Regions from separate parts of the Rossellomorea sp. DA94 genome, predicted to be linked through region 3. Evidence: riboswitches for the same ligand, from Rfam matches in the RefSeq annotation. Region 3 holds a riboswitch; each other region holds the start of a gene.

Region 1 (3,280 bases), 740 kb from region 3:
GGGATAATCTGTTATTCAAAATGACCGAAAACGATTGGGAGACGGTCATGGATGTGCATTTAAAGGGTTCATTCAATGTAGTGAAGGCAGCCCAACAATACATGGTCAAACAAAAGTACGGACGCATCATCAATATTTCATCCACCTCAGCATTGGGAAATCGCGGGCAGGCAAACTACGCAACGGCTAAAGCAGGTCTTCAAGGCTTGACGAAAACCCTTGCCATAGAACTTGGTCCATTCGGAATCACCACGAATGCTGTAGCACCGGGCTTTATTGAAACCGATATGACGAAAGAAACTGCGAAACGGATCGGGATCACTTTCGATCAATTAGTGGAAGCAAGTCTCCAGGGAATCCCTGTTGGAAGAAGCGGGACTCCTGAAGATATTGCAAATGCCGTCGCTTTTTTTGCAGATGAAAAATCTTCATTCGTCAATGGTCAGGTTCTCTACGTTGCTGGAGGGCCGAAAGCCTGAATAAAGAAGAAAGAGGTGAAGAATATGTTTGAATCCTATATCGGAAAGAGGTCTACTTCCACCCGGAATGCAGTGGAAAGAGGAGCGGTTCGGAAATTTGCAGACGCCATTGGCGATCCCCATCCCTTTTATGTGGATGAAGATGCCGGGAAGTCCTCCTCTTATGGGGGGAACATTGCCCCTCCCACCTTTCCGAGAGTGTTCGACTATGGTTCGATCGAAGGCTTTCATTTACCGAATGATGGGTTGATTCACGGTGAACAATCCTTTCATTATGAAAGACCTTTGAAGGTAGGGGAAACGATTCAATGTTATACGGAAATAAAAAACTATTATGAACGGGAAGGTACCGGGGGGAAACTGGGATTCCTTGTCATCGAAGATGTCGGGGAAGATTCTCGTGGGGAAAGAATCTTCACTTCCCAGGCGATTGTCATTATTACAGAAGAAGTCAGAAAGAGGTTGAGTAAATGACAATACTACAATCATTCGGAATAGGAGATACACTCCCCCCGGTTGAACTCGCTCCGGTCACGAGGATGGACCTGATCAAATACGCAGGAGCTTCCGGAGACTACAATCCGATACACACCATCGATGATGAAGCCTTGAAGCTGGGTCTTCCAGGAATCATCGCTCATGGAATGTGGACGATGGGCAATGTGTCCAAACTTTTCAGCCCACACTATGAGGAAGGCTTTATCCAGGATTACTCGGTACGATTTAAAGGGATGGTCATGTTACATGATGTGGTGACATTACGGGCAGAATTGACGGACAAACAGGAAAACCTCCTTCATTTTAAGGTTTTAGCCACAAACCAAGCCGGGAAGAACGTAATTGAGGGTAACGTCGCGTTTAGGGTCCTTGAATAGTTGCGCAATGCTTTATGAAAAATTGTCGTAGAACCACCCCCAATCGAATAAACATGTATGGAATGATGTTTGAATAAAATAAGACAAAAGACATAAATCCGATCGAAAAACTCGGGTTGACTTCTGCTGTAATTGTGATATTATTTAGAATATTAAAATGAATAACTCTTATCCAGAGTGGTGGAGGGATCTGGCCCTGCGAAGCCCAGCAACCTACGTATTGTAAGGTGCTAATTCCAGCAAAATGTGAAGTCATTTTGGAAGATAAGGTAACCTTACCTGAACAACTTTCCAAAATGGGAAGTTGTTTTTTTCTGATCTGGATAAGAAGAAAATTGGGGGTATCATGTGAAAAAAGAGAAGAACCAGCATGTACAGTTTGACTTGGTAGCAGAGAAAATCCAGTCCATGCTTGAAACCATGAGCTTTGGTTCAATCACGATTATCGTACAGGATGGAAAAGTCATTCAATTAGAGAAAAATGAGAAAGTCCGAATAAAATAAGCTGACTAGACAAACTAGAGGCGCGTAGCAAAAATATAGGGACTCCTTATATTTTGTTACCGCCTCTTTTTCTTTGGATAAGCGTCAGGGAATGGGGTGTACTATGTTAACGTATCAGACTTGGAAACAGCCATCCATGGAATTTGAAGTGGATCCTGTCTATAAAGGAGCGCTTAACGTCCTGAAATGGACATATGATCATTATGGTGACGAGGTTGTATATGCGTGCAGTTTCGGGATAGAAGGCATTGTGCTTATCGATCTCATATCCAAGGTGAAACCGCAGGCAACCATTGTATTCCTTGATACAGGGGTTCATTTCAAGGAAACGTATGAAATCATCGAGAAAGTGAAGAAGGCGTATCCCGAGTTGACCATCCATATGAAAAAGCCTCAGTTGACCCTCAAGGAGCAGGCAGAGGCATATGGGGATAAGTTATGGGAAACCAAACCAAACCAATGCTGTCAAATTCGGAAGCTTGACCCGTTAAAAGAAACATTATCCAAGGGGCACGCATGGATTTCAGGATTAAGGAGGGAACAATCCCCAACAAGACAACATGTTGAATTCATCAATAAAGATGACAAATTTCAATCCGTTAAAATCTGTCCGCTGATTCACTGGACGTGGAAGGAGATCTGGCGTTATACCCATAAGCATAATCTTTCTTATAACCCCCTTCACGATCAAGGGTATCCGAGCATTGGCTGCTTCCATTGCACCACACCGGCTATTGATGTCAATGATCTTCGCTCCGGAAGATGGAAAGGAAAAGGAAAGACAGAATGCGGTCTCCATTAGATAGGGTGACGGGATTTGCTTGAAATCTCGGCCCTTCTGATCAGCTTGTTCTTCGCCATGAACATTGGTGCCAGCGGAGCGGCAGCGTCAATGGGAGTGGCATATGGTGCAGGCGCAATAAAAAACATCCGGACAGCGCTATGGATATGCGCGGCAGGTGTCCTGAGTGGAGCGGTTCTGGGTGGTGGAGAGGTTGTAAAGACAATCAGTTCTGGGATCATCCCACAGAATCTATTGTCGATAAAGGTCGTTCTCATTATTTTGTTATCCGCAACGATTTCATTGTTTCTTGCGAATGTGATCGGCATTCCGCTATCTACGAGTGAAGTAACGGTTGGCGCGGTTGTAGGAGTCGGGGTAGCTTATCAGGTTCTGTATGTAAAATCACTTATTACGATCATGTCTTTCTGGGTGATCGTCCCTGTCATCGCCTTTTTCGTAACATGGCTTGCGGGATTGGGTTTAGTTCAGCTTGAAAAGCGGGGGTATCATTTTGATAAACAGTGGCTTGCTTATCTGTTGATCATCGCTGGATTCTTTGAAGCTTTCTCAGCAGGCATGAATAATGTTGCCAATGCCGTTGGTCCTTTGGTGGGGGCAGGGCTGATATCACCTTCACG
Region 2 (3,280 bases), 2.0 Mb from region 3:
GAGGGAGCTCAATGAGCACGATATCAGTGAAATGAAGCGCATTTCAAGAGAATACGCAGAAAAAGGACAATATTATAAGAACATCAAACCGTTTTAACTTCCTATACTTGGGATACCCCATCCTCCTTGAGAATACTCATGGAAGATTTTCTTTTGATCATCAACAAAAAGACCAACACCCCAAAGAGTGTTGGTCTCTTCTATCTTTCCTTATTCGCCTAATGCTTCTGCTTTCAACGCATCCGCTTTGTTTGTGCGTTCCCAAGGAAGATCAAGATCGTTACGGCCGAAGTGTCCGTAAGCAGCTGTCTGCTTGTAGATCGGACGACGAAGGTCAAGCATCTTGATGATTCCTGCAGGACGAAGGTCAAAGTTATTGCTCACAACGTCAATTAATACATCTTCTGACACTTTCCCTGTTCCAAATGTATCAACGGAGATGGATACGGGCTTCGCCACACCGATTGCATACGCTAATTGAACTTCACATTTCTCAGCAAGTCCCGCTGCCACGATGTTCTTCGCTACATAGCGCGCTGCATAAGCCGCTGAACGGTCCACTTTCGTTGCATCCTTACCAGAGAAGGCACCGCCACCGTGACGTGCGTATCCGCCATATGTGTCAACGATGATTTTACGTCCTGTCAGACCTGCATCACCTTGTGGTCCACCGATTACGAAGCGGCCAGTCGGGTTGATGAAATATTTCGTTTCTTCATCGATCAGTTCTTTCGGTACAACCGGGTCGATGACATATTCTTTCAGGTTGCGTTGGATTTGCTCAAGCGTCACTTCAGGGTGATGCTGAGTAGAGATGACGATCGTGTCGATGCGGACCGGCTTATCGTTTTCATCGTATTCAACGGTTACTTGTGTTTTTCCATCCGGACGAAGGTAAGGAAGGATCTCTTCTTTACGTACTTCCGTTAAACGACGGGAGATTTTGTGGGCAAGGGAAATCGGAAGAGGCATAAGCTCTTTCGTTTCATTACAAGCGAATCCGAACATCAATCCTTGGTCACCTGCACCGATTGCATCGATTTCTTCATCCGTCATTTGACCTTCACGGGCCTCAAGGGCCTGATCGACACCTTGAGCGATATCGGCAGACTGCTCATCAATGGAAGTCAGAACTGCACATGTTTCAGCATCAAAGCCGTATTTCGCACGGGTATAGCCAATTTCACGGATCGTTTCACGAACGATTTTCGGGATATCAACATACGTATTCGTAGTGATTTCACCTGCAACAAGCACAAGACCCGTTGTGACAGACGTTTCACACGCTACACGTGCATTCGGATCATTGGTCAGAATTGCATCAAGAATTGAATCAGAAATTTGGTCACAAATTTTATCTGGATGTCCTTCGGTTACGGACTCAGATGTAAACAGACGACGTTTAGTTGACATCAAGGTTCCTCCTTAAGCATATTTGTCAGAACAATTCTTCTGACAAAACAGTAAACAGATACGGTACTCATTTCCCTAAGTAGTATGAAGTAAACATGATTCTTTTATAAATAAATCATGATTTATGTGCATGTGGTCCACTATAAACAGAAAAAACCCTTCCTCGTGGAAAAAGTTTCAGAGGAAAGGTTTCAGATCATAGCCGCGCCTTTTCTCTCTTATCGTTCAAGGTTTTAGAGACCTTGCCTCAGTTTAGCACCTTCGCTTAATCGGATTCATTAAAGAAATGGATCCATTCACTATTTAGCAGGTTGCTGGGTTTCATAGGGTCTGCTCCCTCCACCAGCTCAGGATAAGAGTATCCGTTCAAGGAACAATGATAACGGTTAGGACAAGTGGTGTCAACTTTTTTTGAGTGACAGGTTTAACCATTCATTTCGTGGTTTCAGCCTGTTTTTTTATCATGTACATAACCTAATGGGGTAATGAGGCTAATCATTGCGAGGTGCATTTCATATAAATAAGAAGAAACAAGCTTTATTCGGTCAAGAAATGTGACAAAATGAAGACACATTATAAAATTAAATAAATAGTATAGACTAATAGCTTGATTGTGTTATACTATTTTTGTAAAGTAAACGATACCATTTAAATAAATTTATATAAAGGAAGGGTTCGAATGAATTCAGTGAGCATGTCTAATGAATTAACGGAATTACTTAATGGTCAAAACATCCAGGAACAATTATCTGTTTCTCAACTAGTCGAAAAGGTCCTTCAACGAAATGAAGGCGTTTTAACTTCATCAGGTGCAATCAGAGCAGAAACTGGTAAATACACAGGACGCTCTCCTAAAGATAAATTTATTGTAGAAGAACCAACGACGAAAGATAAAATCGAATGGGGTTCTGTCAATCAGCCGATCTCTTCGGAATCATTCGATAAATTATATACAAAAGTCATCGAATACTTAAAAGAAAAAGAAGAAGTATTTTCATTTAAAGGGTTCGCAGGGGCAGACCCGAAACATAGACTACCGATCCAGGTGATCAATGAGTTTGCCTGGCATAATCTGTTTGCCCACCAATTATTCATCCGCCCGGAAACAGAAGAGTTAAAAGATCATCAATCTGAATTCACCGTCATTTCAGCACCGAACTTCAAGGCTGATCCAGAAGTGGATGGCACTCACTCTGAAACGTTCATCATCGTTTCATTTGAAAAACGGATCGTGTTGATCGGCGGTACGGAATATGCCGGTGAAATGAAGAAATCCATCTTCTCGGTCATGAACTATGTACTTCCTGAATCCGACATCCTTTCCATGCACTGTTCTTCAAACGTTGGACGCGAAGGCGATGTAGCGTTGTTCTTCGGATTATCCGGTACTGGTAAAACGACTTTATCCGCAGATCCAAACCGCCGTTTGATCGGTGATGATGAGCACGGATGGTCCCCGAACGGCGTATTCAATATCGAAGGCGGATGCTATGCTAAGTGCATCGGGCTTACACGTGAAAAAGAACCTCAGATCTTTGATGCGATCCGTTTCGGTTCGGTACTTGAAAATGTCGTTCTTGATGACATGTCCCGCATCGCGGATTATGATGATAACACTTTAACAGAAAACACGCGTGCTGCCTACCCCCTTCAAGCGATGGAAAACATCGTGGAACCAAGTATCGCAGGACACCCAAATACGATTGTTTTCTTAACAGCTGATGCTTTCGGCGTATTACCTCCGATCAGCAAGCTGACAAAAGAACAGGCAATGTATCATTTCTTAAGTGGATATACATCGAAGCTTGCAGGTACGGAGCGTGGAATCACTTCACCACAGGCAACTTTCTCAACTTGCTTTGGATCT
Region 3 (3,280 bases):
CTTCACACGTACGTGCGAGATAGTCCCTTGCGAGTACTGTATCGCCAAGCTTCGCCATCTCGATGTCTGTAACAGAGTCCCCTATTACAATCACCTCATGATCTTCCAGGGATAATGCCCTCAGAATGGAAGGCTTACAGCATCCACATCCTTTGTTTTCACAGTGCACGTCACATGGATATGGCCAATGAATGGTTATGTTCGAATCGTTAAAGATCGCTTCGTTACAATATACAGCCTTAAAAGGCCCGAATTCTTTCAGTAACGGGTGAACGAAGAAGTCTATTCCCCCACTCACAATATACAGGGGAATCTCATTGACTTTTGTATAGTCCACGAATGCCTTGAAGCCTTCACGAATAACCGCTGTTTCCATCAAATACTGAATCATCTCGTCTTTCTTTGAAGAAGGAATGAGTGAGAACAACTTGCTTACCCCTTCTTTGATCGAGATCGAGTGGCTTAAAATGTCCTCTTTTACAGGCTCCCATTCCGGTGGGGCAAAGGCTTTCATCAAAGAAATGATATTATCTGTTTCTGTGATCGTCCCATCAAAATCACAGAATATCACTGGAAGACTCATTATACTTTTACCTCCCCACCCCATAGGGACAGGGCTTTCTGCAGTTCTTCATGGGTTTTGGCTGCCTCCTGGAGTGACGTTCCGTTTAAAACAGCATCGATTGCTTGGCCAAATGCCATTCCTCCCCCACTTGCACCGTCCGGGTGACCGTGAATGCCTCCTCCGGCATTGATGACACAATCTGTCCCGAAATCTTTTACTAAAAGGGGTACAAGAGCCGGGTGTATGCCTGCTGATGGAACTGGCAATGTTCTCTTCAAATGTTCGTCATTCTTTGTTAATTCATGGCTTATGGATAGGACGTTGCCTTTCTCTAGTGCCACACTACCATACGGAGATGGAAATAATGAAAAATCAGCCCCGGACATCCGCAATAATTTACCCAACCATAAAGAGTAGCTCACTCCATATACTGGAGATGCTGCAACAGCCCCGGCAAAGGCAGGATGAGCCATGATCGGCAATGAAATCTCAGGGTCCTCCCTCAATTCCTGCAGAACATCGAGACCGTAGGAAAATACATTGAATAAAAGAGCATCTGCCCCAAGCTCCCTGGCTTTTCTTGCCTTGTCCCGTAACTGTGAGGTTTTCCCTGTCAGATTTATGGCATACAAGGTTCTCTTACCCGTTTCTTCAAAGACATCGTGCAACACTTTTTTTCCTAATCTCACTCTTTCAAAAAATGGAGTCAAGGAATTATCAAATAATATTTCATCATCTTTTACGACATTGACTCCGCCGAGGGCCTGAGCTCTTAACTGATTTTCAAGGAACGTGAGATCCCTGCCGATCACTCCTTTGAATATGCTCATTAACAGCGGTCGACCATGAACCCCTGTTAATTCCCTGATGCCCTCTATCCCAAAACGTGGACCGGGAAATGACTTTTTTAAGTCTTCTGAGAACTCCAGATCCAGTAATTTCACTTCACCATCGAGAGAAAGTTTGCCGAATACCGTTGTAAGGATAGCCGGAATATCACTGGAATAATTATGACCGGGATACCCAATCTTCACCTCACCCCAGGAGCCTTCGTCCTCCCTCTCTTCCACAGAAACGACTCTCCCCTTGTATTTTCTTAATTGTTCCTGTTCCAGTAGCGGCAGGTCCGTCCATGATCCGACCGTGAGTCCCAAAGCAATCCCTTCTGCCTTTTTCTCGTATGAACCACTCTTTCCCTTTAGTCGATATGTTGCAATCACTTCGCTCATTCATATTACCTCCCTATGTAAAAGCTCTTTTCCGCGTCTTGATTTCATCATGCCGGCAAACAAAAAAACCTCTTCCAGATAAGAAGAGGTTTACATTCGGCACTCTTTCTTATCTGTCAGCTGTATAGCTGCAAGAATTAGCACCGTGCTTAAATAAGTCGGTTGCCGGGCTTCATCGGGCTGGTCCCTCCGCCTGCTCTTGATAAGAATTTCATTATATTAATTCAGTTGGATTATTACACCAATTTCAGCATATGTCAATCCCTTTTGTGAAATAATTCTAAACTTTCTATACGGGAAATCGCCTCTTTTATCCGTTCATTTGTCGTTAAAAGACCGACCCGTACATACCCTTCTCCATATTCTCCAAATCCTACACCAGGAGCAACGGCCACTTTGATTTTTTCAAGTAAATAGGTTGAGAACTCAACAGATGTGAACCCTTCCGGCACCTTAAGCCAGGCAAAGAAGGAACCTTGTGGGGCTTTTACATCCCACCCAATTCCCTGTAGACCCGAGATCAGGAGTTGTCTTCGTTCTTCATATGTGGCAACCAGTTCCGTTACGCAATCCTGGGAACTCAGTAAAGCCGTAGTGGCTGCTTCTTGAATTGCGCCGAACAGGCTTACGTAAAGGTGATCCTGGAGGAGATTGATCGCTTCAATGACACTCTTATTCCCAACGGCAAAACCGACTCTCCAGCCTGCCATATTATAGGTTTTCGATAATGTATATATCTCAATCCCGACATCCTTTGCACCATCCGTCTCAAGAAAGCTCAGAGGCTTCTGTCCATCGAAACCGATCGCCCCGTAAGCAAAGTCATGCACCACACAAATATCATGCTTTGAAGCAAGTTCCACCGTGTCCTCGAAAAAGGATTTTGTGGCGGTAGCACCCGTTGGATTATTGGGGTAATTGAGGAACATTAATTTCGCCCTTTCCCATTCTTCACGGGAATGTACACGATAGTCCGGAAGAAACCCATTCTCCTCTTTCAACGGCATCTTGATCATACTGGCTTCTGCCAATGCGACCCCCGATACATAATCCGGATAACCAGGATCCGGGACAAATACTCCATCCCCGGGGTTCAATAAACATTGAGGGATCTCCACCAAACCTGCTTTTCCTCCGAAGAGAACCGCTACTTCGGTTTCGGGATCTATCTCCACACCGTATTCCCGCAAATAGAAAGCTGCAATCGCCTCCTTAAAGCTCGATAAACCACGAAATGGAGGATATTTATGGTTAGAAGGAGATTGAGCCGCTTCTGTTAGTTTTTCCACAATATGTGGAGGGGTCGGCTGATCTGGATTTCCCTGTCCCAAATTAATGACATCATGCCCCTCATTCACAACAGCATTCACAGTTCCTGCAAGGGAAGCGAAAAATTGTTCCGGTAATGATTCCAAGCGTTTTGCTTTTTCAAAGTGTTTCATACATTCACCAACTCATTTTTTTGAAAATTAATTACTTTCAAATT

What was found. Region 3 has a riboswitch for S-adenosylmethionine ahead of P8596_RS08895 (2,3-diketo-5-methylthiopentyl-1-phosphate enolase). Riboswitches for the same ligand answer to the same signal wherever they lie in the genome.
Region 1: linked by a shared signal. The riboswitch ahead of P8596_RS12625 (YezD family protein) and the one ahead of P8596_RS08895 (2,3-diketo-5-methylthiopentyl-1-phosphate enolase) in region 3 are both predicted to bind S-adenosylmethionine.
Region 2: linked by a shared signal. The riboswitch ahead of metK (methionine adenosyltransferase) and the one ahead of P8596_RS08895 (2,3-diketo-5-methylthiopentyl-1-phosphate enolase) in region 3 are both predicted to bind S-adenosylmethionine.

The regions. Positions count from the first base shown of each region.
Region 1 covers NZ_CP122397.1:2,434,295-2,437,574, reverse strand. The annotation lists gene fabG (3-oxoacyl-ACP reductase FabG) at 1-479, shown strand, start outside; gene P8596_RS12635 (MaoC family dehydratase N-terminal domain-containing protein) at 504-953, shown strand; gene P8596_RS12630 (MaoC/PaaZ C-terminal domain-containing protein) at 950-1,354, shown strand; SAM riboswitch class I at 1,520-1,625, shown strand; gene P8596_RS12625 (YezD family protein) at 1,703-1,858, shown strand; gene P8596_RS12620 (phosphoadenylyl-sulfate reductase) at 1,962-2,660, shown strand; gene P8596_RS12615 (sulfate permease) at 2,718-3,280, shown strand, end outside.
Region 2 covers NZ_CP122397.1:3,707,812-3,711,091, forward strand. The annotation lists gene P8596_RS19280 (gamma carbonic anhydrase) at 1-97, shown strand, start outside; gene metK (methionine adenosyltransferase) at 211-1,413, opposite strand; SAM riboswitch class I at 1,629-1,772, opposite strand; gene pckA (phosphoenolpyruvate carboxykinase (ATP)) at 2,093-3,280, shown strand, end outside.
Region 3 covers NZ_CP122397.1:1,699,160-1,702,439, reverse strand. The annotation lists gene P8596_RS08900 (2-hydroxy-3-keto-5-methylthiopentenyl-1-phosphate phosphatase) at 1-583, opposite strand, end outside; gene P8596_RS08895 (2,3-diketo-5-methylthiopentyl-1-phosphate enolase) at 583-1,794, opposite strand; SAM riboswitch class I at 1,901-2,003, opposite strand; gene P8596_RS08890 (pyridoxal phosphate-dependent aminotransferase) at 2,052-3,236, opposite strand.